4 regions of the Rossellomorea sp. GCM10028870 genome follow, and region 1 is predicted to be linked to each of the others. Evidence: predicted binding sites of a transcription regulator. Region 1 holds the regulator's gene; each other region holds the start of a gene.
The links. Region 1 encodes Rex, which represses fermentation and respiration genes when NADH is low (regulators of the CRP and FNR family bind a similar motif). Its sites were predicted from a motif close to TTGTGAAATATTTCACAA; they were not measured.

Region 1 (7,772 bases):
TATTCTTAAATCAATGGAAGAGTGGCAATTCTTACAAACCCCTTAAATTTGAACACTTTCTCTTTTCTTAGTAGAATTGTACAGGAGTATGTTCAGGACGAATCCTATTCGTTCTTCATCTAACAGGTGTTAAAGGAGATCAAACGTTGAAAAAACATTTCGGATTTATCTTAATTGCCTATATTGTGATGCAGCTTTCCAGTGTTGTCGGGATACCCCTTTTATTTAAGATTGGTGTTGATGTCCTTGCGATTCCAGAGCAGACCGTACGAAATGTTGTTCCTGGATACTGGCTTGTGATTAGCTTTACATTAACTCTCCTCGTCGTCTGGGGCATTCTTAGAAAGAGCGAGACAAGCACCAACCTTGAACGGTCCGCTCCTATGAATGCAGGAAGTTCAATTGTGTGGGCTGTAGTCGGGATTTTCATGGCGTTCATCGCTCAATCCATCGCGATACAGATTGAGTATGCGTTAGGTATCCAAATGGGATCTGAAAATACGCAGATGATTATTGGGATTATTGAAAAGGTACCTCTATCGATGATGGTAGCTGCGATCATTGGCCCTATTTTAGAAGAGATTGTATTCAGAAAGATTATCTTCGGTGTTCTTTATGAAAAGATGAATTTCTTCTTCGCCGCGTTAATCAGCTCTGTTATATTCGCTCTCGCGCACTTTGAGCCTGAGCATGTGATCTTGTACTCTGCAATGGGCTTTACCTTTGCGTTCCTTTATGTCAAAACGAAGCGGATACTGGTTCCAATATTTGCTCACGTTGCCATGAATACAACGGTCGTTCTAATGCAATCTATCTATAAGGATGAAATTGAAAAAATGATGAACGAAGCTGAACAAATACAAGGATTTATTGGAGGATTATTTCTATGAGGAGATCACCACTATTTTCAGGCGTGATTTATCTCCTTCTCGGTGTGCTCTTCACATACTTTGCTGTGCAAAATGTACAGGATGATGGTTGGGGATTTTTCACTTATATGCTCGTCTTTCTGGCAACCCTTGATTTTGGTTCCGGGTTGCGGATGGTGATGCTGCATTTCAAGATCAAAAAGAAAATAGAGAATAAAAAATAAGGATTGATCTTTTGATCAATCCTTATTTATATCCTCGAACTGTTCCATTTCAAGCTTTTGTTCTGCTTCTAAAACCTTCTTATATCCGATCTTAGAGATCCAAATGCTGATTTCATAAAGAAGGAGCAAAGGAACGGTTACCATTAAATGCGAGACGATGTCCGGCGGTGTGATGAAAGCGGCTATGACTAACAATATGAAGTAAGCCACTTTTCTCATTTGTGCCAATAACATCGGAGTAATAATCCCCAAACGTGTCAGAAACAGCATAATAACCGGCAGTTGAAATAGAAATCCAAATGGGATGGTTATTTGAAACAGGAAATGAAAGTATTCATTAATTCCAATCACTTGCTGGATATTCAGATTGGTTGATAAACCCATCATGAATTTCACGACATATGGAAACAAAATAAAATATGAAAATGACAATCCACCTAAGAAAAGAAGGACAGAAATAGGTATGTAACTGAGCGTTACCTTTCTCTCTTTCTCATATAAGCCTGGACTCACGAACGACCATACTTGAAATAGAATGATGGGTGATGTCATGATGATCGCAATAAACATGATCATTTCCATATAGATTTTGAGAGGGTCTGTAATCCGAAAGGCGTTCATGGTTAATTCTTTCGCTTCATCCGCGTGCTGCAAAAATCGAATCAACGGCTCCGCAAGAAAAAAGCTTACAATTACCGCTAACAAGAAGAAAACGACTACAAACATGAGTCGTTTTTGCAATTCTCCTATATGTTCATAGACTGTCATGTCTCTTTGACTTTGACTCATGGCGTTCATCCTACCCTACTTAGCTTTTTTACTATTATCGTCCTCATCATCTGCTAAGCCCTTTGTTGCATTCTTAAACTCACGTAATGTATTCCCAGCTGCTTTTCCTAACTCAGGCAATTTCTTTGGTCCAAATATCAGTAAAGCAACAACCGTTATCAATACGATACTACCTGCACCTAACATAATGAGACACCTCCTCTTTTACCATTCTATCATAACGTAAATACGAATCATTTTCTATTCGGATATGATTCCATCTTGTGACATTTCCGTGTCATCCCCTGAATAATGCTTTAAGAAGTAGACCAGTGACTGAAGTTCAACTGCCAAATCAATATGATGGACGCGGATATGGTCCGGCACCGTCAATCTTGCAGGAGTGAAATTCAGGATCCCCTTAATATTAGAAGAAACCAATCGGTCTGTGATATTTTGAGCAGAAGATGCCGGAACTGTCAGAATGGCCACCTCAATATCATGCCCCTCAAGACTCTCTTCTAAATCATTTAAATGAAAAACGGGTACATCGCTGATTTGTGTCCCAACCTTTTTTTCATCCACTTCAAAAGCCATTTCAATCTTTGTATTATTATTCTTTATAAAATTATAATGAAGAAAAGCTGTACCGAGATTCCCTACACCTATCAGCACAACCTTCGTAATGGCATCCTGATCCAATGTCTTACGGAAAAAGGATAGAAGGTAATTGACATTATATCCATATCCCTTTTTACCCAACGCGCCAAAATAAGAAAAATCTCTGCGTATCGTGGCAGAATCAACCTTCACCGCTTCACTCAATTCTTTCGATGAAACCCTCTGCTTTCCCGATGAGTACAGATTCTTGATAAAGCGATAATATAGCGGAAGGCGCTTAGCCGTTGCCTGTGGAATTTTCGTTGTATCCTGGTTCATATTGTATTCCCCCACATCTATTCAAAACCTCTGATACCGCTTCCAAAATAGAAAGCAGACAGAATTTAAAACTCTACTACCCATCATACACTATATTTTATCCTAAGTGTACGAAGATTAATAGTCGATTTATTGCTGTTCCCCTCCCAAATACGGTACACTAGCACTATGAAATAGAGGTGAAACGTCATGATTCTATTACAAGTGAATCAACTAACGAAAAACTTTGGTGCCGATAATATCCTATCAAATATTAAGCTTGAAATACAGACAAGAGATCGCGTGGCTCTCGTCGGACGCAACGGGGCAGGAAAATCGACTCTTTTAAAAATAATTGCAGGTCATCTCTCTTATGATTCAGGAGATATCACGAAGCCAAAAGGGGTCTCCATTGGATACCTCGCGCAAAATACAGGCTTGGAATCTGAACTTTCCATTTGGTCAGAAATGCTGACCGTATTTGAAGAATTACAAACTCAAGAAAAACAATTAAGAAAACTTGAGAAACAAATGGCCGATCCTTCTGTTTATGAGCAAGAAGATTTATACCAACGCGTATTAAAGGAATATGATGAACTTCAAGTACGTTTTAAAGATTCCGGCGGCTATCAATATGAAGCAGATATTCGTTCAGTCCTGCATGGATTGAACTTTGCCGACTTTGATTATGAAACGAAGATCTCTACTTTAAGCGGTGGCCAGAAAACCCGTCTGGCTCTTGGTAAGCTTCTATTGACCAAGCCTGACATCCTCATTCTGGATGAGCCTACCAACCATCTTGATATTGAGACTTTGTCGTGGCTTGAGACGTACCTTCAAAGCTATGAAGGAGCTGTCTTGATCGTTTCCCATGACCGCTACTTCTTGGATAGCGTCGTCAATCAAGTGTATGAAATTTCACGAAATCGAAGCAAAAAATACCTGGGTAACTACAGTAAATACCTTGAACAAAAAGCAGAAGACTACGAAAAGGATCTCAAGATGTTCGAGCGCCAGCAACAGGAGGTCGCGAAACTCGAAGACTTTATCCAGCGAAATATAGCCCGGGCTTCTACTACCAAGATGGCCCAAAGCCGCAGAAAAAAATTAGAACGAATGGATATAATGGACAGACCTCTGGGTGATGAGAAATCCGCCAACTTTGCTTTTCAAATTGATCGTCCAAGCGGAAATGATGTTCTTCACGTCCAAGATCTTACCATCGGATATGGAAAAGGCGAAAGAATTTCATCTCACATCGACTTCGCTGTTAAAAAAGGCGACAGCATCGCCCTTGTAGGTCCTAACGGCATTGGTAAGTCCACCCTATTGAAAACATTAGTGAATAAACTCCAACCACTTGACGGAGCAATTAAATTTGGATCAAATGTTTCGATTAGTTACTATGATCAAGAACAAGCTGAACTGTCTTCCAATAAGACCGTCTTAAACGAACTGTGGGACGAGTACCCAATGAAGATGGAAAAAGAAATCCGAACCGTACTCGGAAACTTCTTATTCTCAGGGGAAGATGTCTTAAAGCCGGTTTCAACACTTAGTGGCGGAGAGAAAGCCCGACTGGCACTGTCCAAGCTTATGATGGAAAAAGGGAATGTCCTCATCCTGGACGAGCCGACAAACCATCTTGACTTGGACAGTAAAGAAGTGTTGGAGAATGCCTTGATTGACTATCCAGGAACGATTCTCTTTGTGTCCCATGATCGTTATTTCATCAATCGCATCGCCACAAAGGTTGTTGAACTTTCCAGAAAGGGTTCAACAGAATATCTTGGCGATTATGATTATTATGTAGAGAAATTGCAACAGCAGGAAGAACTGGCCGCACTCGAGCGGATGGAACAAGGAGAGCCTGTTTCACAAGTCACTACTCAAAAGCAATCTCATAAAATCGATAAAGAAGCAAAAAAACTTGAGCGTCAACGAAAACGAAGAGTTGAAGAAATTGAAAACAAAATGGAAACTCTGGAAGAAAACATTCAAGAAAAAGAAGACCTCCTTTGCGACCCGGAGATCTTTCAAGATCATGAAAAAGTCCAAGACATCAATGAAGCACTGACAAAAGAAAAAGAAGAGCTTGAATCTCTATTGGAAGAATGGACAGAACTTGAAGAACTTCTTCAAGGAGAACAATAATCCACAGGGTTGGGGATAAGTATTCGATTAACTTGCTCCCCACCCTTTTCTTATTCCACATTATTATCCACATTCAAAATCCTAAACAATCGTTATTCACACAACTTTTCCACATTATCCACATTCAAACTCTTGGTTATCCACAGTCCATTCCAGAAAATAGGCTATTTATCCCAGGTCTTTTTCACATAGTGTACACAACTTATACAAAGTTATTAACAAATTATCCACAACCTGTTGATAAAACGTATGTTCGTTCTTTTTTTCTTTCATGCTACCTTATTTGGTATACGTTAACCACAAGATATTCACATTTTCCTCCGTCTATTAACGACATCGATTAACAGAGCTAAAAAGAGAAAAAAGCTTAAACGAAGTTAACGTTTAAGCTTTCACTATTAGAAATTCTCTATATCAAGCCCAGGATGTGCATTCATATCCATGCCGCCTCTTTTTCCTTGTTCGAATAAAACCGTTCCTGCCGCTGCAATCATAGCGGCATTATCTGTACAAAGAGATAACGGAGGGATGACCAGCTCGGCGTCCACTCCCTCAAACGCTTCTTGTAGAGCCGCACGCAACCCTTTATTTGCCGCTACACCTCCAGCTAGTAAAACCTGTTCGACTTGAAATTCCTTCACAGCTTTAATGGTCTTGGTTACTAACACGTCAATCACACTAGCCTGAAAACTGGCTGCCAGGTCTTGTGGATGAATGGTTACTCCTTTTTGCTTAGCATTGTGGAGCGTGTTAATAACGGCAGATTTCAATCCACTAAAGCTGAAATCAAAAGAACCTTCTTCCAGCCATGCCCTTGGCAAATCAAGGGTAGCTTCTCCTTCTTGAGCAAGCCGATCGATATGGGGTCCACCTGGATAAGGAAGACTCAATGTTCGAGCTACCTTATCATAGGCCTCCCCGGCAGCGTCGTCCCGTGTTTCTCCAATTACTTGAAACGAACCGTGCTCTTTCATTAACACAAGCTCCGTATGTCCCCCGGATACGACCAAGGAAAGGAGAGGAAACTTCATCTCTTTCACTAGTCGATTCGCATAGATATGCCCTGCAATATGATGGACACCCACTAAAGGTTTGTTGTGAGCAAAAGCAAGTGCCTTTGCTGCGTTTACCCCAATCAGAAGAGCACCTACTAAACCTGGACCTTCCGTCACGGCCACACAATCAATCTCCACCATCGTCATCCCGGCTTGTTGAAGTGCTTCCTCTAACACATACGTAACTTGCTCCACGTGATGACGAGAAGCAATTTCAGGTACCACTCCACCGAATCGCTTATGACTTTCAATCTGAGAGGAAACCACATTCGTCACAATCTCAGTTCCATTTTTTATGATTGCAACGGCTGTTTCATCACAGCTCGTCTCAATTCCCAATACAAACATATCTTTATTCATAAATTCACCCACATTACTAAAGCATCTTCTTGATTATCCGAATAATACCGCTTCCGAATTCCGCCATCTTGAAACCCAAGCTTTCTATATAAATGCTGCGCAGCTAAATTGGATACTCTGACTTCAAGAGTCATCACACGAGCTCCAAACTTGGTGGCAATGCCCATGATCTTACGCATAAGACTTTCACCCAGTCCCTGTCCCCGGTATTCGGGAAGCACTGCTACATTGGTGATATGAGCCTCATCCACCACAAGCCACACCCCACAATATCCCGCGACATGGTCGCCATCCTCGACAACAAGGTAAGTAGATAGATGGTTATGTTCAATCTCATTCAAGAAAGCGTCTCGACTCCAAGGAATGCTAAAAGATTTCATTTCAATGTCCATTACAGCATCTAAATCATCCACCGTCATAAATCGAATGTCCATTTTCTAACGATCCTCTATCTCTATTAAGAATTTTTTTGAGATTCCAGCCATTTCACTTCTGCTTCAGCCATTCGAATATAATTAGGGAGTACCTCATGAGCTGAAGTCTCAGGGAACCCTGCCCCTATGAAAGCGAGCTCAGAAGGACGTGGATTATGACTGACAAACGGAGCAATCTTCGCTTGATCTCCTAGTATCTCATTAATGGTGCTTTCGTGAATCGTTACATCATTACCTACGAACAAGATATCTTTATTTAACTCTTTTAACGTAGTGACCCACTTATCAAGCATTATATTACAATCTTCCTCAACACACGTTAGTTGATCGTCCTGGAATTCATACAGTCCTGTGTACACCTGTCCTCTTCTCGCATCAAACAAAGGAACAATATAACCGGGAAAATATCGTCCAGACGAAGCCAGTGTCGCAAGACTTGAAACGGGTATAAGAGGAATATTCAATGACCAAGCCAGCGTCTTTGCTAACGTAACTCCAATGCGAACACCTGTATAAGAACCGGGGCCATTTGCTACCACAATCTTCGTTAAGTCCTTAGCCTCTATCCCACAATCCTTCATTAATTGTTCAATGGCCGGCATCGCCCTTACAGAATGATTTTTTTTAATATAGGTAATATACTCTCCAATCACCTTATCCTCTTCAATCAGGGCAACACCTAAAGGATAATTAGAGGTATCGATGGATAATATCGTCATGAAACAACCTCCTTACACAGCTCTCTATATCTTTCTCCAAAAGGTTTCAACACGATTCTTCTTGCTGAATCACCTTCCCGGAAAATCGATAAACCCAATATTTCTTTCGGAAGTTGATCTTGAATCAAGTGAGCCCACTCAACGACAGTCACACCTTCCCCCTCAAAATATTCATCGAATCCCAAGTCTTCAAAGGAATCATCCAGCCGATAAACATCCATATGATAAAGAGGCAAACGCCCCCGATATTCTTTTATGATTGTGAAGGTTG
Region 2 (7,772 bases), on a different contig from region 1:
CTTTGACACAACGGGAACAATGATCGGAGTGGCTCAACAAGCAGGTCTTATGAAAGGCAACACGATGCCAAGAGCACGTGAAGCACTATTGGCTGATTCCATTGCAACGACTGTTGGAGCTATGTTTGGAACAAGTCCTACGTCCGCTTATATTGAATCTTCAGCCGGTGTTTCCGCTGGAGGAAGAACAGGACTGACAACATTAACGGTTTCTGTTTTGTTCATCGCTGCTGCATTCTTCGGTCCTCTTGTAAGTGCCGTATCGGGAATTTCAGCTATTACTGCTCCAGCACTTATCATCGTTGGAAGCCTGATGATGGGAAGCATCTCCCAAATTAAATGGGATCAATTAGATGAAGCCTTCCCTGCTTTCTTAATCATCCTAAGCATGCCATTAACATCAAGCATCGCAACGGGGATTGCACTGGGATTCATTTCTTATCCATTATTAAAAGTAGTAAAAGGACAATGGAAGCAGGTACATCCACTCGTGTATATCTTTGCCGTCCTGTTCTTCTATCAGCTGGCATTCCTGCCTCATTAAACCGATATAGATACTTGAAAGACCGTTCATAATGAACGGTCTTTTTGTAGTGCAAATTCAGCTGGTTGTGTCCATATTCTCTTGACACTTTTTAGATTTTCATCATCAAAAGTTAAACAATATATATCCGGCATTTCAAGCTTTCTCCAAAACCTGATATCATATTGAGGATCAAAGTAACTCATGATCAAAACCATAATATTACCATGTGTTCCAATCACAACGTTTTTCCCATTATATTCTTCAATGATCTTAAATATCCCTTGTACGCCCCTTTTTTGAGCAGTGAGATTCGACTCTCCGCCTTCCAAGGAAAAAGCAGGATCCTCCCACACCATTGAGATTGCCTCTTCAAAGTTTTGAACAGGTTTTCCAGAGAGAGTTCGTTCTCTCAATTCTTCATATAAATTGATTCCCTTCCCAATATGGCGGGCTGTCCCTTCAACGGTTTCCACCGCCCTTTTATATGGACTGGAACATACTGCATCAATCTTTTCCTTCTTTAATAATTCCGTTACATTCTCAGCACCCACCTTACCTTTCTCAGAAAGGGGTCTGGTTAATTCCTCGGGGGTATATTTTGAGTGAGCATGCCTCACCAGATACAGTTGAGTCATTGCCAACTTCAATCACTCCTTTTTACTTTCCAACCACAAAAAAGAGCTGTCATGGAGAACAGCTACTCTTATTTCCACACAACGTCCAATTGACTAGCATAAAATGTTATCGCCTTTTTATAAGGTTCGATGGTGGATTCTTGTGACGATTCTCCAATACATGTCAGCAGTAGCTCCATTGCTTGACTATGTTCGTTCAAATTATAGAGGGTCATGGAATAAAAGACCGTCAACGCTTTATTTTCAGGAAATCGTCCGATTGCTTTCTCGAACACGGTTTTGCTTTTATCATACTCTCCCAATGTCCGATATGTACTCCCTAATCCAAGATAGGCGCCTTGTAAATCTTTATCATCCAGTCCCAATTGAATCGAACTTTCGTAATAAGGAACGGCTTCGCTTTCGAGTCCCATTGCGTCATGGCTCCATGCACATTGGTAATGCAGAAAACCATTATCTGGTTCTTCCCCAATCAATCGCTTCCACCTTTCAATGGAAGCTGCGTATTCTCCCGACTCTCTCAGTTCAATGGCTTCTTCTATTTTTCTATTCATTTTAAAGTCTCCCATTCACTCTGGAATGAACTCCATCAGCCAGGAATCATGATGTTCGCCTTCATGAAGCTCATGCTCCCGTAGTATTCTCGCTTTACTATATCCACATTTCTCATAGCAGCGGATCGCTCTGGTGTTCCAAGTCATGGGATCCACCACGAGGCGGTGGACCCCCTCTTTCTTGAGCAAGTACTCTACTACAGCTCGAATGAGTTCCGTCCCTAAACCCCTGTTCCAATATGCCGCTTCTCCGATGAATTGATCCGTACCATAAATCACTTCATCTAAATTCGTGTAACCATACCGGATCATCGTTTCTTCATCAAGCTGATAATACTGGAGATAACCGATTTCATTCCCCTCATACTCAACCAGACAACCTGAGACGGCCCTCTCTGCAAGGAATTTCTCCTCCACCATCTGAAGAGTGAAGGGACGGTCCCTCCCTTCATAAAACTCCAGTACCTCCGGATCCTGCAACCACCTTGCCAACGTGTATTTATCCCCCTCCACTAAAGGACGGATAAATAAATCCCCACTCCTGACATTCATACACACACCTCCCATAGCTCTCTTCTTCCTCTATACATTCATCACTCACCAGAAAAAACCCTTTTTTTTATTTGAGGGACGGGCATAGGTACGTTCCTCTGTATGACAAGTTTGTGAATTAATTCACATTTATGTATGTTATGCTATATTTCAGAGTAGAATATCAATGTGTTTCGTGTTATCATTTGGTTGTGAATTACTTCACAATATCTCCGCTCATATTCTGAAAGCTTTATTACTTTCTCTTAATCTCACCATTGTTAGATTCATGTGACCAATTTTTTTTACAAATAATTAGTGAATAGGTGATGACGTATGACAATCAAATGCACAAACAAAGTAGCTTTAATCGGTACAGGATTTGTAGGTTCAAGTTATGCCTTTGCTCTCCTCAATCAAGGAATCGCACATGAACTTGTGATGATTGATTTGAATAAGGAGAAAGCTGACGGAGACGCACGTGATTTAAACCATGGTCTTGCTTTCGCTTCTCCTATGAAAATATCTGCAGGAGATTACAGTGATTGTAAGGATGCTGACCTTGTCGTGATTACGGCAGGAGCTAACCAGCAGCCAGGCGAAACCCGTCTGGATCTGGTGGAAAAGAATGTGAAAATCTTCAAAAATATTGTAGACTCTGTCATGAATAGTGGATTCAACGGCATTTTCCTTGTGGCGACGAACCCTGTCGACATCTTAACGTATGCAACGTGGAAATTTTCCGGACTGCCGAAAGAAAGAGTCATCGGATCAGGAACGATTCTCGACACAGCCAGACTTCGTTACTTAGTCGGCGAGCACTTTGATATTGATACACGGAATATTCACGCCTATATTATGGGAGAACACGGAGACACGGAATTTCCCGTTTGGAGCCACACAACTGTAGGAGCAAGTCATTTAAGTGAGTTGATTGACCTCCACCAGGATGACGTCCAGAAACATCTTGATGATATATTCGTTAATGTAAGAGATGCAGCCTATCACATCATTGAACGGAAAGGCGCAACCTATTATGGTATTGCCATGGGTCTTGCCAGGATTACCAAAGCGGTCTTTAACAATGAAAATAGCATTTTAACCGTTTCTGCCCTCCTTGAAGGGGAGTATCATCAGGACGATATCTACATCGGTGTTCCTGCGATTATTAATCGTGAGGGCATCAGAAAAGTCGTCGAGCTTCCATTAAATGATAAAGAAAAAGCTCAATTCGCCCACTCTGCAGAAACACTCAAACATGTGATGAAAAAAGCGATGGAGACTTGATCCATTCCCTTCGCTAACTTAATAGACACGCACGCCCACCCAACCTCCTCATAAGATAAAGAGAATTCTTTATGAGGAGGTTCTTCTATGTACGATCACAGACAATTATTCCCTGGATTTCCTGGCGGCGGAGGCGGCGGCTTTCCCGGATTCCCTGGAGGTGGCCAAGGATCAGGGGGCGGCGGCTTTGGCATCCCAGGTTTTCCTGGTGGAGGACAAGGCGCACCAAGCTCACCACCACCTACTGGCGGGCAAGGCGGACAAAATCAACCACCACCCGGACCACCACCGAACTTCCAACCGCAAAAAACGGTGATGCAAGGAACACAAGGTGGACCAAGTGTTTTTGCAGTAGACCCAGGTGCCATCAGAAGATGTTTATTCCGTTACACGTATATTTGGTTAAGAAGGGATGCTTTCTGGTTCTATCCTGTCTTTGTTGGACGCCGTTCCATTGCCGGATGGAGATGGATTGGATTCACATGGGTATACTTCGGCATCGACTTGGATAAAATTGAATCCTTTACGTGCGTGTAGGACTGCTCATGTATTCATATCCATACTATAGGACCGGCAACACCAAGGGGACGATTACTGTAACAGGTGAGCATACCCTTTATACCGATCCTGATCAAGCCATTGTCTCTGTCGGTGTTGTCACTAAAGATGAAGAGCTTGAAGCGGCCCAAAACCAGAACCAGCAACAATCGAGTCAAGTCGTTCAATCACTATTAAACAACGGAGTGTCACAAAAGGATATCCAGACCTCCACCTATCAAGTGTTCCCACAGTACAACTATGAGGACGGAAAGCAAATTTTCACAGGATATGAGGTTCGCCAAGTATTCCGAGTTACCATTCAGAACATTGAAAAAGTCGGTACGATTATTGATGATGCCATTAAGAGCGGTGCGAATCGTGTAGAAAACATTTCATTTGTCAATTCCAACCCCATCGAATCCTATCAGCAGGCCCTTGCTATGGCATATCAAAAGGCGTATCAAAAAGCACTCACATTATCCAGCCAATCGGGGCAGCAGCTCGATCCCCAGCCAAAGTCCATCACAGAGCAATCAAGCCCAATCGTCACCCCCTTTATGACCACCGGGTTTGTAAAAGCCGCTGAAGAGAGTGCAGCCGTCCAACCAGGACAAATCGCCGTCACAGCCATCTTGACAGTAGAATACCAAACCCGATAAACGACAAACTGCCAAAACAATTCAGTACTTTGGCAGTTTGAATAACGTATTAGAGGGACGGACCTCCAGGTTTGGTGGTTTATGCGTCGATTTCTACTTTCATGCGTTAAAAATCCTTTCACTCATGACTAATACTAAAGAGCCCATCCCGAAAACGAATGAGCTCCCCCTGCTATCGCCCAAACCTCAGCTCAGGATTCACCACATGCGCTGCCACTTTTTCAGCAGACGCAACCACTTCATCGTCACTCATCATTCGAACCCCATGCTCTACATAAGCAGGCAAGAATGTCATTCCCGTTAAATTAGCAGTAGCCTGCAGTGGTTTCAGCAGTTCACTCATGGAGTAGTGATTAAAGCCTCCTGATCGGTAAGCTCCACCCGGACCACCGGTTGAAGTCACGACTAAGAATTCTTTTCCGTGAAGCTTCGTCCCCTCTGCTCCATAAGCCCATCCATATTCTAACACCTTATCCTGCCATTCTTTTAAAATCGCCGGTGTGCTGTACCAGAAGAATGGAAATTGGAAGACGATTCGGTCATGTTCTAATAAAAGATTTTGTTCTCTCTTAACATCAAAATTCATGTTCGGATATTCTTTATATAAATCATGTACAATAACGTTCTCTTCTTTTTCCAAACGTTCTGACCAAGCTTTGTTCATTCTTGATTCTTGTAAATTTGGATGTCCTACTAACACTAGTGTTTTCATTTCAACTACTCCTTATTTGTATGTACAAATAATATCATCATTTGTTTGTACACACAACTAACATGTTAAAAAATTTTATTTTTTATTTTCCAATATCGAATTGGCTTCGTTCACATCACGCGTCAGCTTGCGAGCCTGTTCCTCCCCCATGATTTCAGCATAGCGTTTAAATAGGTTCTTCCAGCACTGAGAAATGTCACCCTGCATGCTATAGCCTTTATCCGTCAGGGCAATGATTGCTAACTTTCCTTTGTTCTTTCGTGTAACAAGTCCCTTCATCTCTAATTTATCAACAAATCGGGTACTTGTTGAAGGAGCGATATTTAAAGCACCACTAAGCTCTTTTTGTGTTAGACCGTCTTTATCCTTTAAGGTCATCAACAAAAATGCATAAGTGGGAGACAAACCGATCGGCGCAAACTCTTCCTCCGCCATCTTGTTCATCATTCTTGCCAAGTGATTGGCAGAAAAATAGAGACAGTTACAGAATTGATCTTCCACTATCCTCGACCTCCGTTAATGTTTGTATGTACAAACTACATCAGTCATGAGGATTTGTCAATGGTTTCCACTCTACTCACCCAGGGATTTCGATTTACGGCTGCATGCGTCCATTGCTGTTAAGATGGCTCCTTTAAAATTATTTTTCTCCAGGGCTGACACAGCTTCAATCGTTGCTCCGCCCGGTGAACATACGGCATCCTTCAATTCCCCCGGATGAGTGCCTGTTTCAAGGACCATCTTCGCCGCTCCAAGTACAGCCTGTGCTGCCAGCTGATAGGCTTGTTTTCTTGGAACGCCTTGCAGAACCGCTCCATCGGCCAGTGCTTCTATGAACATAAATACATATGCAGGAGATGATCCGCTCACAGCCGGAATGGCATCCATCAAGCTTTCCTCTACCATTTCAGACTTTCCGAAGCTATCTAAGATCGCTTTCACATCTTCAAGATCAGCGTCGGTTAATTCGCCATTTACACAGTACGTTGTCATACCTTCACCTACAAGAGACGGTGTATTTGGCATGGTTCGGACAATTTTAACAGACTTAGAAAGCTGACTCTCCATCCAATCAATCGTGATTCCTGCAGCAATGGTAATGATGATGGCGTCCTTTTTCAGAGAATCCTTTATTGATTCAACAATGTTCCGATATTGATCTGGTTTCACTGCTAAAAACACTATGTCTGAAAAAGCTGCTACGCTCTTATTATCACTAATAACCCCCACTCCAAATTCCTCTGCTACTTTTTCCTGCGTCTCTTGTGTTCTGGCGCTGGCTTTAACCGAATGATTCTCTACTAAACCGGACTTCAATATTCCCCCCATGATCGCTTGTGCCATATTTCCGCACCCTATAAATCCAATGGTTTTATTCATTTTTTCACCTCGTCAGTTTGTATGTAAACAGTCTTTAGCATCATACCAAATTTTTCTCCACATATAAAATAAACGCCATTAAAAAAGGCTCAAAGGAGAAATCCTTCAAACCTTTCCATCATTCCACCAGCTTCCCGCAATGGGGGCAAAGAGATTTTTGATAATCCTTTGGAATCTTCCTGTGACAATGAATACATGTCTTTACATACACAGGCTGTTCAAATAAATCCTCTGACATTCCGTATCCGCTTTTAAATGTGGTCCTCATCAAACGGACTAATAATCCGATGATCACACCTGTAATAAGGAGTGCCCAAATCATTTTTCTCTCGCTTTTTCAAGAATTTCACTGTAGTGCAAATCGACGATTGGCTCATCATGGAGCAATCTGTCCCTGATCTCTGAAAGCAAGGACTCCTCGACCTCTGATAAATTCTCTAGATCCCACTTTTTATGGAAAACAGAATAAAGTGTTAAATCCCTGAGGAGCAGAAAATGGGGAATGCGGTCCACCCATTCTTTCTCTAAATCACACTCCGTCAAATATCCTTTTAAAAACGAAATGAGGAACCTTCTGCCAAATTGACTACGGGTATCTAAGTTCTCATTACGAAGCTTCCACCACACGGAATAGTATAGGGGAATGGCGACATCACTTATAAAAAAGAACTGTGTACTATCATCAAAGTCAAACACATGAATATCACCCTTATGGTAAAAAAAGTTCCCTGGATGGATGTCAGAGTGAATCAGTCCAAAGGTATCTTTCGTTTCCTCATAGCTTTTGATCGTTTTTTTATTTATCTCACCTTTTTCGATGATGTACTCATCTTTCACAGAAGATAAATACTTCCCATACTTCAACACGTCATCCTCATCCCAACGATCACGACGATTGATACCCTGAACATATCCTTTTGTCACTCGATGCATATGTCCTGTGATTTT
Region 3 (7,772 bases), on a different contig from region 1:
TCTTGCCTTTTGATAAATGGACAGCATTCGCGTTTTTTATATAATTTAATTGCTCGACGGCCTCTAGAACCTTCTTACGTTTTTCTTCTTTCACATATGGATGTTCATTTAATACCCTTGAAACCGTTGAAACTGAGACTCCCGCCAATTTGGCGATACTGCGAATATTTGTCATACCCATACCCCTCATGAAATATTCTGAATGGTCCACCTATCCCTTTTACACAAATAATCAAATAAAACGCTTGCTCTGAAACGCGTTTCACACTTTAGAGTTAATCATGCAAGGGGTCTTAAGTGGCATACCGAACCCCTAAAACCGATAAGGAGGCTATACTATGCTCGGTATTTTATTCTTACCCGTTCTTTGTATCATCATCATCGGAGGAAGCTACGCCGCATTAAAGCCCATCCATTTCTACACTCCTCACGATCAAGAAGATCCATTTGAGCATATATTCAATAATAAACTCAACTAACCGCCTGCCTGCAATGACGCAGGCTTTTTATTTTACCCATTTCACTGCCCAATTCTGGACGGCATCCATCACCTGCTCTAGTTCTCTACCTTTTTTCGTCAGGCTATAGAGTACCTTGACCGGCTTTTCGTCGAGAACTTCCCGAAACACTATGCCATGTTCCTCCAATTCCTTCAATCTGTCCGTCAACACCTTTTGACTGATATTTGGTATTTCTTCATTTAAATCTTTAAAACGGCATGTGCCTTCAAATAATACCTTTATAATCATCCCGATCCAGCGCTTACCTAATAATTCAAAAGCAGCTGCATATTTCGGACAAAGTTTTGTTTCCATCGCTCTCAACACATCCTAAATATTTATCCCTTGACGCATACTAAAACGTCGGGTATATTGTTCATATTGCTTATACACTTACAAAAAGTAAGTAACATACAAATATATACCATATTATAACACTTTTTTAAACATCAAGGAGGCTTTATCATGGATAATTTCTTTCAAGTAGTCGAAGAACGGCGCTCAACGAAAGTGTACGACCCTCAAGTGGAGATCCCTCGCGAGGAATTAGTCAGCCTGCTCGAAACAGCAGGGAAGGCTCCATCTGCCTGGAATCTTCAACAGTGGAAATTCCTGGTATTCGATAACAAAGAAGTTCAAGAACGCTTACTCCCGATAGCCTATCACCAGCAGCAAGTACATGATGCTTCTGCAGTTGTGGCTATACTTGGTGACTTGGAAGCCAACAAGAACGTCGATCCTGTCTTTGACCCTGCCATTGAAAAGGGGGAAATGACGGCTGAAATCAAAGAGGTACTTAAGAAACAAATCGACGGAGCCTACAGCCGTGACGAATACCCAAGAGACGCAGCTTTCAGCAATGCTTCCCTGGCTGCTATGCAATTCATGCTTGCTGCGAAGGCGAAGGGCTGGGATACTTGCCCGATCGGCGGCTTCAATCCGGCAGCTCTCGCAAGCGAATTCAATGTGTCGGAGCGCTATATTCCGATTATGCTGATTACAATCGGAAAACCGCTTCAAGAAGCACGAAAATCAGGTCGTTTAGATATCCGCAACTTAATTGATTGGGCAGAATAAGCCTATGAAAAAGCCGCATCCAAGGGGATGCGGCTTTTTCAGGTTCTTAAAAGAGTACGCTCTTTTCAATCTGTTTCATTTCATAGAAGTAGCCTTTTTTCCTCATGAGCTCATCAAAACTTCCTGCTTCTACAACCTTTCCCTGATCCATGACGACGATTTGGTCCATTTCTTCAAGACCTGTCAATCGGTGACTAATCAGAATCAGTGTATCACCATCCGCTACGGTATAAAGATGCTTGAAAATCTCTTTTTCCATCAAAGCATCAACAGAAGATGTCGGTTCATCCAGCATCCATAAGGGTGAACCTTTCAATAGGGCCCTGGCAATCGCTAATCGCTGCTTCTCTCCACCAGAAAGATTCTCTCCTTTTTCTAATATAGCGTCCTCTAAAGAAAAGTGATCCAGCTTCACTATTTCTAATGCCGTTTCCATTTCCTCATCTGTCAGATCGTCACGTACCAGCATTAGATTATCCTTCATTGTGCCGTAGAAGAAATGATTTTCTTGAAGAACCACATTGGCTTGCCCCCACAACGACTCTTTATCGATATCTTTAATTGAAAGATCATTCACGTAAATCGATCCTTGATCCGTTGAGTAAAAGTTTAATAACAATTGAAGCAATGTTGACTTCCCTGATCCCGAAGGTCCTACAATCGCCGTTTTCGAACCTGCAGGCAGCTCAATTCTTACCTCGTCCAAGGTCTTCCTTTCCTCTCCATTAAAGGAAAAGCTCACATCCTTCATACTGAAGGAAGGTGCGTGCCCACTCAGACCCCAGCCTAAGGAAGGTCCGTCCCCGAAGGTCCTCTCTTCTGGAATAATGGAAGACAGACGGCTTGCCCCGCGGCGTGAGTCTTCATAGTGTGTAGGTAGTACTGCCATTGGTGTGGCATTTTCGAATACGGTTAGCGAGATCATGACAAGCATCGCAAGGTATATCCCGTCCAAATGACCTGCTGCGACTGAATACGCCCCTAATGCTAAAACGATCCATGAAATGAGTTGGGAAACCAGGATGTTCGTTGAATGACTAAAGAGAGAATAGATGCTCTCCCGTTCTTGCTCACTCACATAACCTGTTGCTGCATGAACGAGACTCCTCTTTTTATCCTCCAGTCTTTGATATATCTTCAGGTCTCTGAACCCATAAAGAAATTCTGTTACCTCTGTGGATAAATCCCCTCGACTTTCTCGTAAGGTCGTTTCAATTTCCCTCTGTTTATAAGCAAAATAGACTGGGACAATAAATCCCGTTAATAGAAGCCCCCCGAGAAGGATCAACGCAATAGAAACAGAATAAAACATCGTAAACAAGATCGTACTTAAGAACACCATCACCAGGATAATCGGTGGATAAAAGACGCGAAGAAAGAAATTCTGTAAGCTCTCTACGTCTCCTACGATTCTTGAAAGAAGATCTCCACTTCGATATCGCCAGAAAATTCTCGGTGCTAACGGCTCGATTTTTTCATAGATGGAAACCCGCAAGTTCGCCAAAATCGTGAACGTAGCCCTATGGGAAAAATAGCGTTCCCCATACCGGCTTAACGCCTTCGTAAAGCCAAACAGCTTCAAGAGAGCAATCATTACCGTAAGAGCATAAAGAGGTACCTCCAATGCCGCTTTAGAGATTAAATAGCCACTGGAAGCAAATAGTCCGACCGAGGTTATTCCAGCCAGAAAGCCAAAAAGAATAGAGTACACCATATCCTTCTTTTCCTTCATCATCAGCTTTACGACAAACCCTAACTCCTTCATCTAAAGCTTCACTCCTTGTTGTGCAGTCACCATATCACGATAGTGAGAAGTAGACTTCCTTAATTCCTCATGATTTCCTATGCCCGCTAATTTCCCATTTTCTAAAAATAGGATTAGATCCGCTTCTCGAATCGTATGAAGACGGTGAGCTACTGTAATCACCGTTGAATTCTTTGATAATTCCTGTATGGATGATTGTAGGATCCTCTCCGTTTGAAGATCCAATCCCGTTGTTGGTTCGTCGAAGAGAATAAGAGACGGTTTTTTAAGAAAGGCCCTGGCTATGGCCATACGCTGCTTTTCTCCACCAGAAAGCCCTCTCCCTGCTTCACCAATCGGGGTCTCATATCCTTTATCGAGGCCTGCAATCATTTGTGAGATTCCCGCTTTTTCAGCAGCGTATTCGATCTCTTCCAGGGTGACGCCCTCTCTTCCGCCAACCGCAATATTCTCGGCAATCGTGCCTGAGAATAAGTAAGGACTCTGTGAAATATAACTCAATTGATCAAACCAGTCTCTTTCCCCATATTCACATCTCGAAAGTCCATCAATCACAATGTCACCATCAGAGGGATCAAGAAGGCCGGCTAATAGATGAAGGAGGGTTGTTTTCCCTGCTCCACTCTGACCCACGATCGCCACTTGGCTTCTGGGAGGAAAAGCAGCCGTAATGCCTCGAAGATCAAATCCCTTATCCTCGTAGGAAAACCCTACATTACATAGCTTAATTGTTGGAGGAGTCCCATTTGTTTCGAACTTCTTCTCTCCCCATCTTACAGGTTGATCCTTCTCTTCAAGCTCCTCCATGACTTTCTTCGCGGCTCCCACACTACCTCGCCCAGTATGAAAGGCATGCCCCAGCTCTTTTAATGAAAGATAGAACTCTGGTGCAAGAACGAGAACAAAGAAAGCTGTGAAGAATGAAATACTTTCAAAGACGACTAATCTGAGCCCCACTTCCAGGGCAATCAATCCAATACTTAACATAGAGATAAACTCTAACATCAAGGAAGATAAGAAGGCAGTCTTTAACACTTCCATCGTGGCTTCACGAAAATCAAGACTGGCAGAACGTATCCCCTCTTTTTGTTGCTCCCCTCTTCCAAGCAGCTTCAAGGTAGTCAATCCCTGCAGTGTATCGAGAAATCGTCCAGAAAAAGCCGTCAGTTTGTCCATTTGCTTCTCGGATTTATTCTTTGTCATGACTCCGATAATCGCCATAAACAAAGGAATGAATGGGGCTGTTATCACCATGATCAGACCCGTATACACATGCTCAGTAAAAATAATGATTAAAAGAATCAACGGGACGATGGTCGTTTGAATTCTTTGGGGTACGTATTGACTGTAATACCCGTCCAGTCCATCAACGGCATCCATCATCGTACTGACCTTTTGTCCAGACTGTCCTTGAAGGGATGCTTGCAGTGGATTTTTTGCCCACTTAATTAAAAGCCGTTTTCTCAAGTCGACCTTTACCTTCGAAGCCATCCTGATTCCTGTTCGTCCGTTTACATAAGAAAGTGCCGCTCTCCCCACTAGAATAAGAAGCAAAGCACCCAGCATTGGGAGGATGTCTTGAAACCCAGCTTCCTCTATAAACATTTTATCTACAACGCTAACCAGTAAGTAAGCTTGTCCAATAACGACTCCCCCCATTAATAGGGATGTTCCGTAAAGCGCCATCATGGATGATCTCTGCTGCTTAGCCAATCGATTCAGCTCTTTCATAACTTCTCTCAACTCCAAAAGTTAAAAGTTAGTGAAATACTTCACAAATTCAATAACTCTATTATAGTAAACTTGTTCCCTTTATGCATCTTTTAGGATTGACCTTTTTGTGACAATTCCAGAACACAGGTAGTTTTGAATGCGGCGGAAGTGGATATTCCCACAAAGTCTACTATATTAACAGGAAATATGGATACTTCATTTTGAAATCTACTTTTACAAGGGATTTGTGACGGTCATGGTCTGGTATTTCTATGATGTCCTAACGAATCCAGCCGAAATCACCAATAATCCGGCCGTTTTTCTGGATAATCCGGCGGAAATCATCAATAATCTAGCCGATTCTGATAAAATCCAGCCGTTTTCTTAATTAACCCAGCCGTATTACAATAATTGTAAAAAAAGAGCACAAAATAATTTCAAATCAATAAAAAGAGAGAGGCGCATCCCTAAGCGAATGACCTCTCTCTTTGTTCAGCTATACTCGGCACATCATATCTTCAATAAATCCTTCGTCACACGCTGGATAATCTCCGGCAGTACTGAGAATGTGTAAGGTTTATACACTCTCTCTGTCCACTGATGGCCATCCTTTCCATAAACTCCTATATTAATCGAAGGGATGTTCAGCTTTCTGATCATTTCGATAGGGACAGGATACAACTGATCGATCAGCGGCAGGTTCTTTTTGAATACCTCGATATCCTCGTCTTCTTCATGAAGAGAGAGAAAACTGCCGTCTGCTAGATAAGGGAAAAACCGTTTAATGACAAATTCTTCGCCGGTTTCTTTGGCTATATCATTTAAGCATTTTCCTAACGCTTCTCTTACCCTCTTGCCATACTCATTTTCTTCATTTACAAAGTTGTGAGGTAAAAATGGCGGTGCGAAGAAAATGATCACTCTGGGTGTTCGATCGGGATCCAGGTGCTGTAAGGCTTCCACCATCGTATATGCAATCGTTCTTCTATCTTCTCCTTCCATATCATGAAGAATCTTTTTCATGACAGGATCCGGATCAATGCCTCTTTCCTTTAGCCAGAAGATATACTCCCGTAATGTCAGCACCTCCACTTCCCAGGAAAACTCCCTTTCCGGGAAACCATGATAGCTCCGATATTGCTCAAACTGCTTTTTGCTCCGTTCTTCCAGTTCACTCACTGCCTTTAATGCTGCCTTTTTCATATCGTAGAGCACTTCTCTGGCGGTTCTCTCGTAGACAAAATAGTTGAAGTAAAGAGAAGCGCTAAGAGGGGTTTGGACATTATACGTATGCTTATCATCTTTGAAATACAAGCACGATGGCGGCAGGGTGAATTCTCCAGGTATATCCTCCAGATAATCCAGGTTCTGATTGATTTCGAGATTGATTTTTGAAGCAATCACAGTAGGATCGATGGATGTCAGCACATCCCCTACATGCGCTTCTCTTCCATATATATAAAAACTTGGCAGAAGCTTCCCTGCAGCACCTGTGTAAATATATCGTTTACAGTCCCCGTCATAGATCGGAGAAATGAAATCCGTATTGATCGCTGCCAAATAATCAAAGCCCTCTTTCTTTAAACGATAGAGATCACTTAAAGCAGCAATCATTCCGGCATGTTCACTTTCTTCGTCACCATTAAACAGGAAGAGTAAATTTCCTTCCGGGGCTGCTTGATCCGTATGGTGTAAAAGATTGGCTATGTGGACGGCAATCCCGCTCTGCATATCCAAGGCCCCTCTTCCAAATAGCCAGTTTCCAGAAAGTGCATCTTCCCTAACCTTTTCCTCTCCTTCATAATCCATAAAGAATTTCTGAAGAAAGTCGGGATCATGAGCCATATCTTGAAGTGCCCCATAATCATCCGTCCCTACCGTATCATAGTGGGCATGGAATAATACGGTTTTCGAAGACGTTCCTTTCACGAGGGCAAACACGTTTTTCCTTCCTGTGGGATCGTTCGGGACTTCTTGCAGCCAGACCCGATCAGGATGCTCCTGAAAATAAGGAAATGAGGAAATCATTTCATATATATACTGGGCTTTTTCACTTTCGCCTGTTGTTCCGTTATAGCTTTTCAGAGCGACTAAGGATCGTGTGATCTGCTCAATCTGCTCGGAGATTGAGTTGTTTTTCAATTGAGTATACACGTTAGTACCGCTCCTTTCCTTATGAAATGTTACTTCCTGCGTGGTAAATCGTTTACTGACTGGGCATTATAGAGACTGATTCTTCTATAATTGATAACATCTTATCGAAAACAAAAGGGGTTTGGAAGGGGTTTCAAGATATTTTCTTAAAAAAATTTCGGTATCCCCTATTGAAATCCAATCTATTACCGAATATTATAGAAGTTGCGTGTTTTTAATGTTCGTTTTTATTGGAGGTATTACGATGTTTAAATTGAAGGAACACGGCACTAATCCTAAAACTGAAATACTGGCAGGTATTACAACATTTTTAACAATGGTGTACATTGTCGTTGTGAATCCCATTATTTTAGCTGATGCAGGTGTCCCATTTGATCAAGTCTTCTTAGCAACCATTATTTCAGCCGTAGCCGGAACGTTATGGATGGCCTTGTTCGCAAACTACCCGATCGCCATCGCACCAGGGATGGGATTAAATGCTTATTTTACGTACTCAGTAGTCGGTGCGAATGATGATATTTCTTATATCGTTGCGTTTTCTGCCGTTTTTGTAGCAGGTATCA
Region 4 (7,772 bases), on a different contig from region 1:
GTTCTGGGATTTACGGACCGGCGCTCCAAAAAATGGTGCAGAGCAGCGGTCAGAAGTCATCGGGATGCTTTCATCTGAGCTGTTTGAAATGTCCACTTCCAATGAAATGGCCGCTTACTTAGCAAAACTCTCTCCAGAAATGGATCAGTTGGATGATATGACACAAAAACTATTAGAAGAGTGTCAAAAAGAGTATGATCGCAATAAAAAAATTCCTGCATCTGAATATAGGGAATACGTCGTGTTACAGTCTAAAGCTGAAGGAATCTGGGAAGAAGCGAAAGAAAAAGCGGATTTTACCATGTTTCAGCCTTATTTAGAAAAGCTTGTATCCTTTACGAAACGCTTTATTGATTATTGGGGCTACGAAGATAACAAATATAATACGCTACTGGATATGTATGAGCCAGGTGTAACGATAGAAGTGTTAGATAAGGTATTTGGCGACCTTCGGGATCAAATTGTTCCACTTGTACATAAAATTTCTGAATCGAAAAATAAGCCACAAACCGATTTCCTTTTCAAACACTTTCCAAAGGCTAAGCAAAAGGATTTCAGCTTAAAGATCCTTGAACAAATGGGATATGATTTCAACTCTGGAAGACTGGATGAAACGGTACATCCGTTTGCGATTGGTTTAAATCCTGGTGATGTTAGGGTAACAACTAAATATGACGAGAAGGATTGGAGAACAGCCGTATTTGGAACGATTCATGAAGGTGGACATGCCCTTTATGAACAAAACATTTCAAAGGACTTGATGGGCACACCACTATGTACGGGAACGTCCATGGGAATCCATGAGTCTCAATCCCTGTTTTATGAAAATTTTGTAGGGAGAGATCATTCTTTCTGGAAGAAGAATTATTCGCTATTGAAGGATTACTCAACTGGACAGTTTGATTCTGTGGAACTGGACGATTTCTATCGGGGGATTAATGAATCCAAACCTTCGTTAATTCGAATTGAAGCAGATGAATTAACGTACGCTCTACATATCATCATCCGCTATGAAATTGAAAAAGGATTATTTAATGATGAGATTGACGTGAAGGATCTTCCTGAAATCTGGAATCAGAAATATGAAGAGTACTTAGGTATCCGTCCTTCCCATAATGGTGAAGGAGTCCTCCAGGACGTTCATTGGGCCGGTGGAAGCTTCGGTTACTTTCCGTCATACGCATTAGGATATATGTACGCGGCACAGTTTAAGCGTGCCATGTTAAACGATCTTCCTCATTATGAAGAGCTGTTGGAAGAGGGGAATCTTGCTCCCATCAGAGAATGGCTGACCAAGAACGTCCATCAGTGGGGCAAGATGAAGAAACCGCTGGAAATCATCAGGGAAGTTACCGGAGAAGGGCTTAATGCAAAGTACTTGGCCGAGTATTTAACTGAGAAGTATTCAAAGGTATATTCCTTGAATTAACGAATACAATGGAGGCAAAATCATGGAAATTAAAGTTGCATCGCTAGAGGATAAATTGCTGGTAGGAATAGGGTGGACTGGACCGTATGGAAGAGGGTCTGAGATTCCTAGACTGTTTACCAAGTTTCAACAGATGATCCCATCCATTCACCACATCAATGGAGATGAATGCATATACGCACCTTTCCATGACAGAGCGACTGATTTTACGTATTATTGTACCGTAGAGGTTGATCGTGTGGAAAAGCTTCCACCGGGGTTATTGGAACTAACTCTCCCTGCAGGCGATTATGCTCACGCTCTATATGAAGGGCTGTCAACGGAAGTCGAGCAGGCCTACTTTTCGATCTTTAACTGGATTAAGGAAAATGGGTATGAAAAAGACAACTCCAGACTGAGTGTCGAGAAATTTTTGTCTCAGGACAGGGAAATCAACGAAACGGAAGACAAAAGGAAATTAGAGTTGTTTGTTCCAATTAAAGAGAAATAGAAAAGAGGCTGCCGTTATGTGGCAGCCTCTTTTCTTTATATCATTTTGATTTTTTCGCCCCAGGGCAAGCCGCCTCCGCTTTTCTGATTGTCGAGCTCCGGCGGCTTGGGGCTCGAGGTCATAAGCCAAGTAACCCAAAAAGGCAAAGAGCGCCTTTCCGGGTTACTCGTCTTATGCTTGTCGCCCCAGGGCAAGCCGCCTCCGCTTTTCTGATTGTCGAGCTCCGGCGGCTTGGGGCTCGAGGTCATAAGCCAAGTAACCCAAAAAGGCAAAGAGCGCCTTTCCGGGTTACTCGTCTTATGCTTGTCGCCCCAGGGCAAGCCGCCTCCGCTTTTCTTTTTACCACAAACGATAGCCCTTGGATGCAGGTGGTGCATTTTGAATCATGTCGATGAATGGAACGGTGTAGGCAACAAGAATGAGAGCTGCTAAGATGGTTAACCAAATTCTCCAGTTTTCAAGGACCATTGGAGTTCTCTCGGCCGCTTCCGCTTTTTCACCTACCGGGAATTCTTCTTCTCCTTTAGGTGCGAAGAATGCCAGATTGATAAAGATATATAGAACCAGGATAATCCCGATAAAAAGAATCGTTCCCCCGATCGCTTGTGCGACTTGATATGGAATCCAAGCAAGGGCTTGCGGTGCATCCCCATAAGTCGAAAAAGAAGATCGTCTTGGGGCGCCCAGTAGGCCGACAGCATGCATGGCACCTGACATAATACCCATTCCTACAGACCAAACAATGGCTTGCACGATCGCCAGTTTGTTCATTGCTTTCGTTAAGACGCGTCCCGTTAAATGAGGTACGAGCCAATAGGCAATACCGAAAAACGTTAACACAACGGAAGTTGCCAAAGTTAAGTGGAAGTGGCCCGTAACCCAAATGGTATTATGAACAACCTGGTTCATTTGGTTAGATGCATTGATTAATCCACCTGCTCCCGCAGGGATAAAGGCCACCATGCCGATAAAGGGTACGGTAAAGCGTGCATCTCCCCATGGTAACTTCTTAAACCATCCAAACAATCCGGTAGCTCCTTTGGATCTGCCGTACATTTCAAAGGTAGCGAAAAGAGAAAATGCAGTCATCAAGGAAGGTATGACAACCATAAAGGTAAGAACAACCTGTAGAAACTTCCAATATGCGTCAATTCCAGGTTCCACTAATTGGTGATGAAAACCTACCGGGATAGAGAATAGAAGGAACAAAATAAATGAAAGTCTGGCTAACGAATCTGAAAATATTTTTCCGCCAATGATTTTTGGAATAATGACATACCATGCCATATAGGCAGGCAGCAGCCAAAAATATACAAGGGGATGACCGAAATACCAGAATAATGTTCTGCTTACGAGCACATCTACTCGATCAACGAGGCCAAGAGACCAAGGAAGGAGCTGGAATAAAACCGTTCCTGCCACACCAATGGTGGCGACAATCCATAAGACGGTATTGATGATGGCCATAAACGTTAACAGAGGGCTTGGTAGTCCAGGGTTTTCTTTTCGCCAGCTTACATATTTGATGATCATGCCGGCCCCGCCTAACCAGCTTCCAACAACGACGAAAGTCAAACCTAAGTAAAATATCCAGTGTGCCTGCAGGGGAGCATAGAAAGTATAAAGTACAGTTGCTTCATTTAATAGAATCATAACAGCGGCCATGATTGTACCAAGAAGCATGACCCAGAATCCTAACCAGCCAAACAAACGCGATTTTCCAGAATAGGTACCGGAAGTTCGGGAAATGGCAGCATGCTGGAATCCAAGGATAAAGAAAGTGGTTAATACCAATCCCAATAATACGCCGTGAACCGTTAAGACCTGGTAATAGCCAATCCCTGCAGGCAAAATGAATTTGCCTGACCTTACCAACGCTTGTAATAATCCAGCCAATCCACCTAGAGCCAAGGCAATAAAGCCAACATAAATATGTGCCATCGCCAAAGTAGCATCTTTTTTCTCAATTCTCACAAATCGTTTCATTTTAGTCCACCACCTTGATCATAGATTTCATTGTGTGGTGACCTACCCCACAATATTCATTACATACAACGAGAAATTCTCCTGTTTTATCAAGGGTTGTTGTATATTCACTAACAAATCCAGGTTCAAGCATCATATTAATGTTTGTTCCTGCCACTTCAAATCCGTGAACAACATCTTTTGTTGTGGCGATGATTTTAAGTGTAGATCCTTTAGGTATTTCAATTTCCCCGGGCGTGTAGAGAAATGCTGATGCGACAAACACTAACTCGTAATCCCAATCCTTCCCTTCTACCTTCTTTAATCCCGGCTCGTTAAAGGGCGAGGTTTTATCCACTTGCTCGGGATTGACGTATGCTTTCGCGCTTGGAGGTTGATGTCCTTGATGAAAAGCACTGATTCCTAAAATAACTAAAAATAAGATAAGAGACCCTGTTCCTAACGTTAACCACCATTTTTCATAGCGATGCATGTGCATGTTAACCACTCCTTCAGAATTAAAAACGATTTAAAAATAGTAAGAATACTCCTAGCCAAGTAAGGACTAAAAAACCACCTAGGAACAGAACCGAAGTAAAAGTTCCTTTTAATGAAGTTGACTCTTCGACCTTAACCTCGGTTTTTTGATGTAATTCCGGTTTCGCCATTTATCTCATTCCTTCCATTCATTGGATGATTGATTTTGTTATCACTATCATAAAGGTGTAAACCCTTATGAATCTGTGATAAATGTCACAGGTTACGTGAAAAATTGTGAAATAAATGTGAAGTCAGAAATAAATATGTCTTTCAATCGGTTCATTTGTCGGAACGACATGCATAGAGTATAGGAATGAAAATAAAGAGGGAGGAGGATACTTCGTGGAAAAATTTTATTGTAAGCATTGCTGTCAGATCTTTTCCGAGAAAACGGTTTGTCCTCAGTGTCAACTTCATGTAGATTCGAAAATCCACATTCATGTCCAGAACCAGGGGGACAAGAAGAAAACTCGTTAAAGCGTAAACCTTTTAGCAGTCAACATGACTGTGTTAATATATAGAAGATTCAAATAATGGGTAGGGTGGTGTGAAGATGTATTTACCTTCATTTTCATTAAAAGATAAACTGGCTGTTGTCTCTGGTGCCGGTCGTGGAATTGGACGAGCTCTCAGTATAGGTTTAGCAGAATCAGGAGCCGATGTTGTCCTGCTATCAAGGACGAGGGGCGATCTGGAAGAAACGGCCAGTGAAATTGAAAAGCTGGGAAGAAGGGCTTATATAATCCCGACGGATGTGACATCACGGGAAGAGATTCAAAAAGCGATTGCTTACATAGAAGATCAAAAACGTTCCATTGATATTTTAATTAATAATGCAGGAATGAATATTCGTTCCAGCGCCCTTGAGGTTACGGATGAAGAATGGCAAACGATCATGGATACAAATTTGAAATCTGCTTTTATGATGAGTCAGGAAGCAGGTAAACATATGAAGGAGAAGAATCAGGGGAAAATCATTAACATAGCGTCTGTAGCTGGACATGTTGCTTTACGTACAGGGGTTGTGTACGCTTCAACGAAAGCAGCCATGATTCAAATGACGAAGGTATTAGCCATGGAATGGGGAAAATACAATATTAATGTGAATAGTATCGGACCTTGGTATTTTAAAACGCCACTAACAAAAGAGCTATTGCAAAACGAAGAATATGTAAACGATATTTTGGCCGTAACACCCCTAAAGAGAATCGGTGAACTGGAGGAACTTGTAGGCCCTGCTGTTTTCCTTTCCTCGGATGCTTCGAATTATGTTACAGGCCAAACCCTTTTTGTGGACGGTGGAATGACGATTCAAGGTTTTTGAACTTCCGTACAACAAAGAGCTAACTTATTGGGGGTTAGCTCTTTGTATATGGTAAAGTGATTATCGAATCACAATAATCACCAATGGTATTCTTTTCGAACGAAGGCATATTCAGATGGAATTGAAGGACTATACATAATCTTGAATACATGTTTTGTGATTTTTTGGAAATGCTACCCTTACATGGAAGTGTAAGGAGTGTACGTATATGCCGAAAATTGTCTCAGTTGAAACCGAGATTCCCCCTGTGAAGATTACACAAAAAGAAGCGGCAGAATTTGCGAAACAATTGTTTTCGACAAGCTTTAAGAATATCGGACGTCTTCTCACCGTGTTTGAAAATGGTGAAATAGACAGTCGTTATTTCGTAAAAGATCTCGAATGGTTTTCTAGGGAGCATACCTTTCAAGAAAAAAATGATGAATTCATTCACCACGCAGTTGAATTAGGCAGCAAGGCTGTTAAGAAAATCCTATCCAATCATCAGATTACACTGGAGGACATTGATGCGATTTTTACGATTTCAACATCTGGCCTCGCAACACCAAGTCTAGAAGCGAGAATTATGAATCTTCTGCCATTCTCTTCTCATGTTAAACGAATTCCGATTTGGGGATTGGGATGTGCAGGGGGGGCAAGCGGGCTGTCACGGGCCTATGAGTACTGTTTAGCTTTTCCGAAAGCAAATGTTCTCGTCCTTTCCATTGAACTTTGTTCACTCACCTTTCAGCATGGGGATCGCTCAAAGAGCAATTTAATTGGAACGTCTCTTTTTGCGGATGGCGTTGCGTGTGCTGTTGTATGTGGTGATGAAAGCCCATTACTTGAAGGGATTTCCCACCCATTGCCATCCATTTTCGCCACTCAATCGACTCTCTTAGAGGATTCACTGGATGTAATGGGGTGGGAGGTAAAGAATAACGGTTTATATGTAGTGTTTTCAAAAGATATTCCCACACTGGTGAAGAATTGGCTCAGGCCGAATGTTGAGGGATTTATCAATGCAAATGATATCAGCCTTGAAGATATTAAGCATTTTGTGGCACATCCAGGAGGTAAGAAGGTCATTGAAGCCTATCAGGAAGCTTTAGGAATGGATGAAAGCATGACATCTGAATCAATGAAGGTCTTGAAAAACTATGGGAATATGTCATCTGTAACCATCTTGTATGTGCTGAAGGAATTTATGAATAAAGGCTGTGAGCGTGGAGATATAGGCTTGGGTACCGCTTTAGGGCCGGGGTTTAGTTCGGAACTGCTTTTGATGAGGTGGGAATGATGCTCTATTTCATTCTGTTTTTTTTCGTACTGATGATTCAGAGGCTTGTGGAGCTATTCATTGCCAAGTCAAATGAGAAGTGGATGAAGGAACAGGGGGCAAAAGAATATGGACAGGCTCATTATAAAATGATGGTGGCTATCCATATCGCATTCTTTGTTTCGTTGTTAATTGAAGGAGGGATCTTTCATACAGGGGTTAACCCCTATTGGCCAATCCTGTTGGCTGGCTTCATTCTCACTCAGCTCGGGAGAATTTGGGTGATTTCTTCACTGGGGAAGTATTGGAATACAAAAATCATCGTGCTTCCGAAAGCTGAAGTGGTTGCGAAAGGTCCTTATAAATATTTGAAGCATCCTAACTACCTTATTGTGACATTAGAGTTCTTGATTGTTCCATTACTCTTTAATGCCTATTGGACCCTGTTTGTCTTTGCATTATTAAATCAATTCATTCTCTCTATTCGCATTCCGCTTGAGGAACATGCACTTCGTGATGAAACGAATTATGAAAGGATTCACCTTCATACAAAGGGCTGGATCCCCATAATCAAGAAAGAAAAATAATTTTCTTATTGAAAATGATTATCGTTTTTGTTAAGATTCTAATTGAAGATGATAATTATTCTCAATTTTCTTAACAAAAGGGTGGGGACAAATATGGTATGGTTTCTGATATTGTTTACTGTATTAGCGTATAGCTTCATGATGAAGCATGTTTTATCAAATGTAATGAAGGATTCAGC

Region 2: a site for Rex is predicted at 2,457-2,474, ahead of ACFQWC_RS10605 (L-lactate dehydrogenase). Genes of this name have one in related genera too.
Region 3: a site for Rex is predicted at 5,103-5,120, ahead of cydD (thiol reductant ABC exporter subunit CydD). Genes of this name have one in related genera too.
Region 4: a site for Rex is predicted at 4,626-4,643, ahead of ACFQWC_RS03770 (cytochrome c oxidase subunit II). Genes of this name have one in related genera too.

What each region holds. Positions count from the first base shown of each region.
Region 1 is NZ_JBHTGN010000010.1:1,023-8,794, reverse strand. Features, by position in the region: gene ACFQWC_RS22930 (CPBP family intramembrane glutamic endopeptidase) at 147-890, shown strand; gene ACFQWC_RS22925 (YdiK family protein) at 887-1,093, shown strand; gene tatC (twin-arginine translocase subunit TatC) at 1,109-1,882, opposite strand; gene ACFQWC_RS22915 (twin-arginine translocase TatA/TatE family subunit) at 1,898-2,068, opposite strand; gene ACFQWC_RS22910 (redox-sensing transcriptional repressor Rex) at 2,123-2,800, opposite strand; gene ACFQWC_RS22905 (ABC-F family ATP-binding cassette domain-containing protein) at 2,990-4,933, shown strand; gene tsaD (tRNA (adenosine(37)-N6)-threonylcarbamoyltransferase complex transferase subunit TsaD) at 5,332-6,348, opposite strand; gene rimI (ribosomal protein S18-alanine N-acetyltransferase) at 6,345-6,782, opposite strand; gene tsaB (tRNA (adenosine(37)-N6)-threonylcarbamoyltransferase complex dimerization subunit type 1 TsaB) at 6,806-7,501, opposite strand; gene tsaE (tRNA (adenosine(37)-N6)-threonylcarbamoyltransferase complex ATPase subunit type 1 TsaE) at 7,498-7,772, opposite strand, start outside.
Region 2 is NZ_JBHTGN010000001.1:2,062,045-2,069,816, forward strand. Features, by position in the region: gene ACFQWC_RS10585 (NCS2 family permease) at 1-544, shown strand, start outside; gene ACFQWC_RS10590 (histidine phosphatase family protein) at 571-1,161, opposite strand; gene ACFQWC_RS10595 (tetratricopeptide repeat protein) at 1,230-1,715, opposite strand; gene ACFQWC_RS10600 (GNAT family N-acetyltransferase) at 1,731-2,267, opposite strand; gene ACFQWC_RS10605 (L-lactate dehydrogenase) at 2,583-3,533, shown strand; gene ACFQWC_RS10610 (hypothetical protein) at 3,621-4,070, shown strand; gene ACFQWC_RS10615 (SIMPL domain-containing protein) at 4,079-4,732, shown strand; gene ACFQWC_RS10620 (NAD(P)H-dependent oxidoreductase) at 4,905-5,444, opposite strand; gene ACFQWC_RS10625 (MarR family winged helix-turn-helix transcriptional regulator) at 5,520-5,945, opposite strand; gene proC (pyrroline-5-carboxylate reductase) at 6,018-6,824, opposite strand; gene ACFQWC_RS10635 (hypothetical protein) at 6,943-7,146, opposite strand; gene ACFQWC_RS10640 (phosphotransferase enzyme family protein) at 7,143-7,772, opposite strand, start outside.
Region 3 is NZ_JBHTGN010000001.1:2,053,834-2,061,605, forward strand. Features, by position in the region: gene ACFQWC_RS10545 (LacI family DNA-binding transcriptional regulator) at 1-175, opposite strand, end outside; gene ACFQWC_RS10550 (hypothetical protein) at 339-479, shown strand; gene ACFQWC_RS10555 (winged helix-turn-helix transcriptional regulator) at 507-815, opposite strand; gene ACFQWC_RS10560 (nitroreductase family protein) at 966-1,577, shown strand; gene cydC (thiol reductant ABC exporter subunit CydC) at 1,624-3,342, opposite strand; gene cydD (thiol reductant ABC exporter subunit CydD) at 3,343-5,073, opposite strand; gene ACFQWC_RS10575 (hypothetical protein) at 5,312-5,443, shown strand; gene ACFQWC_RS10580 (M20/M25/M40 family metallo-hydrolase) at 5,566-7,209, opposite strand; gene ACFQWC_RS10585 (NCS2 family permease) at 7,454-7,772, shown strand, end outside.
Region 4 is NZ_JBHTGN010000001.1:726,344-734,115, forward strand. Features, by position in the region: gene ACFQWC_RS03755 (carboxypeptidase M32) at 1-1,429, shown strand, start outside; gene ACFQWC_RS03760 (GyrI-like domain-containing protein) at 1,452-1,919, shown strand; gene ACFQWC_RS03765 (b(o/a)3-type cytochrome-c oxidase subunit 1) at 2,259-3,905, opposite strand; gene ACFQWC_RS03770 (cytochrome c oxidase subunit II) at 3,907-4,383, opposite strand; gene ACFQWC_RS03775 (SDR family NAD(P)-dependent oxidoreductase) at 4,978-5,748, shown strand; gene ACFQWC_RS03780 (type III polyketide synthase) at 5,957-7,027, shown strand; gene ACFQWC_RS03785 (isoprenylcysteine carboxyl methyltransferase family protein) at 7,027-7,593, shown strand; gene ACFQWC_RS03790 (hypothetical protein) at 7,687-7,772, shown strand, end outside.